Regions from separate parts of the Streptomyces sp. NPDC000151 genome, predicted to be linked through region 2. Evidence: predicted binding sites of a transcription regulator. Region 2 holds the regulator's gene; the other holds the start of a gene.
The links. Region 2 encodes HrcA, which represses chaperone genes, less so after heat shock. Its sites were predicted from a motif close to TTNGCACTCNGNNNNNCNGAGTGCNAA; they were not measured.
Positions count from the first base shown of each region.

Region 1: groL (chaperonin GroEL) is a predicted target of HrcA. The motif match lies at 978-1,004, and genes of this name have one in related genera.

Region 1 is NZ_JBEPFC010000017.1:54,066-57,473, forward strand. It holds gene ABT381_RS08350 (MoaD/ThiS family protein) at 1-171, shown strand, start outside; partial or broken gene ABT381_RS08355 (cold-shock protein) at 639-843, shown strand; gene groL (chaperonin GroEL) at 1,132-2,757, shown strand; gene ABT381_RS08365 (PTS transporter subunit EIIC) at 2,874-3,408, opposite strand, start outside.
Region 2 is NZ_JBEPFC010000016.1:67,840-71,247, reverse strand. It holds gene ABT381_RS08025 (DUF3097 domain-containing protein) at 1-219, opposite strand, end outside; gene ABT381_RS08020 (MBL fold metallo-hydrolase) at 259-993, opposite strand; gene hrcA (heat-inducible transcriptional repressor HrcA) at 1,267-2,283, shown strand; gene dnaJ (molecular chaperone DnaJ) at 2,284-3,408, shown strand, end outside.

The DNA.
Region 1 (3,408 bases), on a different contig from region 2:
AAGAACCACACCGGCATCGCGGCCCGCGTCCTGGACGACACCGGCAAGCTGCGCCGCTTCGTGAACGTCTACGTCAACGACGACGACGTGCGCTTCGAGCAGGGGCTGGAGACGCCGACTCCGGACGGCGCCGGCGTTTCGATCATCCCCGCGGTGGCCGGCGGCTGCTGAAAAGCCTCTCGTCGCCCGGCGCACGCCCCTTTGTGCGCCCCGTGTGCGCCCCCTGTGCACCGTCTCGTGGGTGACGGCATACGACTCCTGGAATCGCCCCGTCCGCAGCGAAAGCGGACGGGGCGATTCCATGTCGTTAAAGGCGATACAGTTGAGGTGAATCCTCTTCGCGCGCGTGCCTGACGCATATGAGAACGCGACAAGATGTGCCCAAACTGTGTGCGCATTTTGTCGTGTTGATGAGCTATGCCCGGCCCGGCTTGCCCAGAATTATTGAGACTTCGCCGTAAATCGGCGAATGGTCGTGGGCAGAATTCTCGTCCGATTGACCTGTTGCGCTGGGCATCGGTGCAGATACATTCAGCGGCGGTCGACGCGTTCCGGCGCACACCCTCCTTGGGGGTGAGGTCTGACCCGGGTCCGCGGAGTGCGGTCCTGCGCAAGGGCCAGCAATAGGGGAGTTAGGAATGGCTCAGGGCACCGTCAAGTGGTTCAACGCGGAGAAGGGGTACGGCTTCATCGCGGTCGACGGTGGTGCGGATGTTTTCGTCCACTACAGCGCGATCCAGATGGACGGTTACCGCACCCTTGAGGAAGGTCAGCGGGTCGAGTTCGAGATCTCGCAGGGCCAGAAAGGGGCCGCAGGCGGACATGGTTCGCGTGGCCGGCTGAAGCGCCGACCGACTGCAGCGTACGGAGGCCCGTGTCCCCTGAGGGGGGCACGGGCCTCTCGTTGTGCGCGGGTGCGGAGGCGCTTCTCTGTTCCCAAGCTTGCACTCGGAGGGGTCGAGTGCTAATCATTGGGCTTAGCACTCTCCCAGTGAGAGTGACAGAACTTGGATCGGGTCAGCGAGGTCCGCAGGCCGGGTGGGGCAAGGAACCACACGGCACGCAGACCGTCCGTCGCGGGCGCGGGCGCGGTCCGGAGCAATCCACCCCTGTCCGGGAGGACCACTTCACATGGCCAAGATCATCGCGTTCGACGAGGAGGCACGGCGCGGTCTCGAGCGCGGGATGAACCAGCTCGCCGACGCCGTCAAGGTCACCCTTGGCCCCAAGGGCCGCAACGTCGTCCTTGAGAAGAAGTGGGGCGCCCCCACGATCACCAACGATGGTGTCTCCATCGCCAAGGAGATCGAGCTCGAGGACCCGTACGAGAAGATCGGCGCCGAGCTGGTCAAGGAGGTCGCGAAGAAGACGGACGACGTCGCCGGTGACGGCACGACGACCGCGACCGTCCTGGCCCAGGCCCTGGTCCGCGAAGGCCTGCGCAACGTCGCGGCCGGCGCCAACCCGATGGCTCTGAAGCGCGGCATCGAGCGCGCCGTCGAGGCCGTCTCCGCCGCTCTGCTGGAGCAGGCGAAGGACGTGGAGACCAAGGAGCAGATCGCCTCCACCGCCTCCATCTCCGCCGCCGACACCCAGATCGGCGAGCTCATCGCCGAGGCCATGGACAAGGTCGGCAAGGAAGGCGTCATCACCGTCGAGGAGTCCCAGACCTTCGGTCTGGAGCTCGAGCTCACCGAGGGTATGCGCTTCGACAAGGGCTACATCTCGGCGTACTTCGCCACCGACATGGAGCGTATGGAGGCGTCGCTCGACGACCCGTACATCCTGATCGTCAACTCCAAGATCTCCAACGTGAAGGACCTCCTTCCGCTGCTGGAGAAGGTCATGCAGTCGGGCAAGCCGCTGCTGATCATCGCGGAGGACGTCGAGGGCGAGGCCCTGTCGACCCTGGTCGTCAACAAGATCCGTGGCACCTTCAAGTCCGTCGCCGTGAAGGCCCCGGGCTTCGGTGACCGCCGCAAGGCCATGCTCGGCGACATCGCCATCCTCACCGGTGGCACCGTCATCTCCGAGGAGGTCGGCCTCAAGCTCGAGAACGCCGGTCTGGACCTCCTGGGCCGCGCCCGCAAGGTCGTCATCACCAAGGACGAGACCACCATCGTCGACGGTGCCGGTGACAGCGAGCAGGTTCAGGGCCGCGTCAACCAGATCCGCGCCGAGATCGAGAACTCGGACAGCGACTACGACCGCGAGAAGCTGCAGGAGCGCCTGGCGAAGCTCGCCGGCGGTGTTGCGGTCATCAAGGCCGGTGCCGCGACCGAGGTCGAGCTCAAGGAGCGCAAGCACCGCATCGAGGACGCCGTTCGCAACGCGAAGGCGGCCGTCGAGGAGGGCATCGTCGCCGGCGGTGGCGTCGCCCTGCTGCAGGCTTCCTCGGTCTTCGAGAAGCTCGAGCTCGAGGGTGACGAGGCCACCGGTGCCGCCGCTGTGAAGCTGGCCCTGGAGGCCCCGCTGAAGCAGATCTCCGTCAACGGCGGCCTCGAGGGCGGCGTCGTGGTGGAGAAGGTGCGCAACCTGGCCGTCGGCCACGGTCTGAACGCCGCGACCGGCGAGTACGTCGACATGATCGCCGAGGGCATCATCGACCCCGCCAAGGTCACCCGCTCCGCGCTGCAGAACGCCGCCTCCATCGCGGCGCTCTTCCTCACCACCGAGGCCGTCATCGCCGACAAGCCGGAGAAGGCCGCCGCCGGCGGCGCCCCGGGCGGCATGCCGGGCGGTGACATGGACTTCTGATCCACCCCTTCCGGGAACGGATCAGCTGTTCAGCGCTGTACGGACCAAGGGCGGCACCCCCATCGCGGGGGTGCCGCCCTCGGGCGTTTTCGGCGGTCGGTCGGACGGACGCCGGCTCAGACGGACGCCGGCTCCTTGGCCGGGCCGTGGGTGCCCGGCCGGCCCTCACCCGGGGGCGGGGCCTGCGCCTCCTCGGCGCCCGTGTTCAGGTCGGCGAGCAGCTGCTTGCTGAAGCCGAAGAAGTACGTGGCCAGGAAGCCGACGACATAGCCCGCGAGCAGGCCGACGGCGTAGATGAGGGCCGTGGCGCCCAGGTCGTGGTTGCCCTTGAGGAGGGGGAAGAGCGCCCAGCCGGAGGGGCCGATGGCGGTGGAGCCGACGGCCGTGCCGAGCTGGTTGAACAGGCCGACGAAGGCGCCGCCGAACGCGCCGCCGACGCAGGCGGTGATGAACGGCCGGCCGAGCGGGAGCGAGACGCCGTAGATCAGCGGCTCGCCGACGCCGAGGAAGCCGGCGGGGAGCGCCGACTTGATGGTCGTACGGATCGAGCCGTTGCGCGGCAGCCGGAGGTAGACCGCGATCGCCGCGCCGACCTGGCCCGCGCCCGCCATCGCCAGGATCGGCAGCAGGACGGTGTAGCCCTGCTGCTCG
Region 2 (3,408 bases):
GAAGCCGCGGGGCGTCATCGGGAAGACCCGGTGTTTGCCGAAGCGGTCCTCCAGGGTGACGGTCGGCCCCTCGGCCGTCTTCTCGCAGCGGACGACGGCACCGCAGTAGCCGGTGGTGATCTCCTCGACGACCAGGTCGGTGTCGGCCGGGACCTCGGGGGCGGGCTGCTGCTTCTTCCACGGCGGCGTGAGGTCGGGACCGTACTGTCTGCTGCGCATTCGACAGACGATATGCGGGCGGCGTGTCGCCCGTGCGGGCTACCCGGGCGACACGCCGAAGCGGCGGGCCAGCCCCTCGCGCTGGGTGCGGACGAAGCGGGCATCCACGACGGCGCCGTGGCCCGGGACGTAGCGGGCGTCCTCGCCGCCGAGGGAGAGGAGCCGGTCCAGCGCGGCCGGCCAGCAGGCGGGGAGCGCGTCGGGCCCGGCCTGCGGCTCGCCCGACTCCTCGACGAGATCGCCGCAGAACACCACCTCGGGCCCGCCCGAGGTGCCCTGCACGCACACCGCCAGGTCGTGCGCGCTGTGCCCGGGACCCACGTTCGCCAGCAGGACGTGCCGGTCGCCCAGGTCCAGCGTGCGTTCGCCGCAGACCGCGTGCTGCGGGACCACGAGGGTGTCCACCGCCTCGGCCGCCGCGTCCGGGTCGGCCCCGTTCCGTACCGCGTCGGCGAGCAGCGCCTCCGGCTCGCGGCGCAGCAGCTCGCCCATGCCGGTCGCGCCGAAGACCGTCACACCCGCGAACGCCGCCGTGCCCAGTACATGATCGAAGTGCGGGTGGGTGAGTGCGATATGGGTCACCTCACGGCCCAGTACGCCACGGACCTGGCGGCGCAGCTCGGCGCCCTCGGCCAGCCCGGACCCGGTATCGACCAGGAGGACGCCGGTGGTACCGGCCACGACGCCGACCGTGGCGTCCCAGTGCGGCAGCCGGCGCCTGGCGACCCCGTCGGCGAGCCGCTCCCACCCTGCCTCTTCCCAACTCGTGCGCATACCGCGACGCTAGCCCGTATAGCGCGAAATCGCCCGCGGCCGACCGGCTGACCTGGGCGTATCCGGGGGACACGGAGCCGCCGCGGCGCGATACGGTGGCCCGCCGGGCCGCGTGCCGCGGTGCCCGGCCTTGCCCTGGCCGTGCTACCCGGCCGTACACTGGTTCAGGGTTTGGCACTCGGACCGGTCGAGTGCCAGGGACAGCCGGCCGGACCCCGGCCGGGCAGGCGGCCACAGAGGCCAGGGGAGAGCGCGGGACTGGAGGTGTACGCGATGCTCAGCGAACGCAGACTCGAAGTGCTGCGTGCCATCGTCCAGGACTACGTGGGCACCGAGGAGCCCGTCGGCTCCAAGGCGCTCACGGAGCGCCACCGGCTCGGCGTCTCGCCGGCCACGGTCCGCAACGACATGGCCGCGCTGGAGGACGAGGGTTTCATCGCCCAGCCTCACACGAGCGCGGGCCGTATCCCCACCGACAAGGGCTACCGCCTCTTCGTCGACAAGCTGGCGGCCGTCAAGCCGCTCTCCGTCCCGGAACGCCGGGCGATCCACAGCTTCCTCGACAGCGCGGTGGACCTCGACGACGTCGTGGCCCGTACGGTACGGCTGCTCGCGCAGCTGACCCGGCAGGTCGCGGTGGTCCAGTACCCCTCGCTGACCCGGTCCACCGTCCGGCACGTCGAGCTGCTGTCGCTGGCCCCGGCCCGGCTGATGCTCGTCCTGATCACGGACACCGGACGGGTCGAGCAGCGCATGATCGACTGCCCGGCGCCGTTCGGCGAAACGTCCCTGGCGGACCTGCGGGCCCGGCTGAACAGCCGGGTCGTGGGCCGCCGCTTCACCGACGTCCCGCAGCTGGTGCAGGACCTTCCCGAGTCCTTCGAGGCGGAGGACCGGGGCACGGTCTCGACAGTGCTGTCGGTGTTGCTGGAGACTCTGGTGGAGGAGACCGAAGAGCGGCTGATGATCGGCGGTACCGCCAATCTCACGCGCTTCGGACATGATTTCCCGCTGACGATCCGGCCGGTGCTGGAGGCACTTGAGGAGCAGGTCGTGCTGCTCAAGCTGCTGGGAGAGGCGAAGGATTCGAGCATGACCGTGCGCATCGGGCACGAGAACGCTCACGAAGGCCTCACTTCCACATCGGTCGTCGCAGTCGGCTACGGTTCGGGCGACGAGGCAGTCGCCAAACTCGGCGTGGTCGGACCGACCCGCATGGACTACCCCGGAACGATGGGAGCGGTACGCGCAGTGGCACGTTACGTCGGACAGATCCTGGCGGAGTCGTAAGTGGCCACGGACTACTACGCGGTCCTCGGTGTCAGCCGCGACGCCTCGCAGGACCAGATCAAGAAGGCTTTCCGGCGGCTGGCGCGCGAGCTGCACCCGGACGTGAACCCGGATCCCAAGACCCAGGAGCGGTTCAAGGAGATCAACGCCGCTTACGAGGTGCTGTCGGACCCGCAGAAGAAGCAGGTCTACGACCTCGGCGGCGACCCGATGTCCCAGGGCGGCGGCGCCGGCGGTGCCGGCTTCGGCGCGGGCTTCGGCAACTTCTCCGACATCATGGACGCGTTCTTCGGCACGGCGTCGCAGCGCGGGCCGCGCTCGCGCACCCGCCGCGGCCAGGACGCCATGATCCGGCTGGACGTGGAGCTGCACGAGGCCGCGTTCGGTACGACCAAGGACATCCAGGTCGACACGGCGGTCGTGTGCACGACCTGCTCCGGCGAGGGCGCGGCGCCCGGCACGTCGGCGCAGACCTGTGACATGTGCCGCGGGCGTGGCGAGGTCTCGCAGGTCACCCGGTCCTTCCTGGGCCAGGTCATGACCTCGCGGCCGTGCCCGCAGTGCCAGGGCTTCGGCACGGTCGTGCCGACCCCGTGCCCCGAGTGCGCGGGCGACGGCCGCATCCGGTCCCGCCGCACGCTCACGGTCAAGATCCCGGCCGGTGTCGACAACGGCACCCGCATCCAGCTCGCGGGCGAGGGCGAGGTCGGCCCCGGCGGCGGCCCGGCCGGCGACCTGTACGTCGAGATCCACGAGGTCGCGCACCCGGTCTTCCAGCGGCGCGGCGACGACCTGCACTGCACGGTCACGATCCCGATGACCGCGGCGGCGCTGGGCACGAAGTGTCCGCTGGAGACGCTGGACGGGGTACGGGACGTCGACATCCGGCCCGGCACCCAGTCCGGGCAGTCGATCCCGCTGCACGGCTGCGGCATCACGCACCTGCGCGGCGGCGGTCGCGGCGACCTGATCGTCCACGTCGAGGTCCAGACCCCGGGCAAGCTCGACGCCGAGCAGGAGGAGCTGCTGACCCGGCTCGCCAAGCTGCGCGGCGAGGAGCGGCCCACCGGGCAGTTCCAGCCGGGCCAGCAGGGACTGTTCTCGCGCCTCAAAGACGCCTTCAAC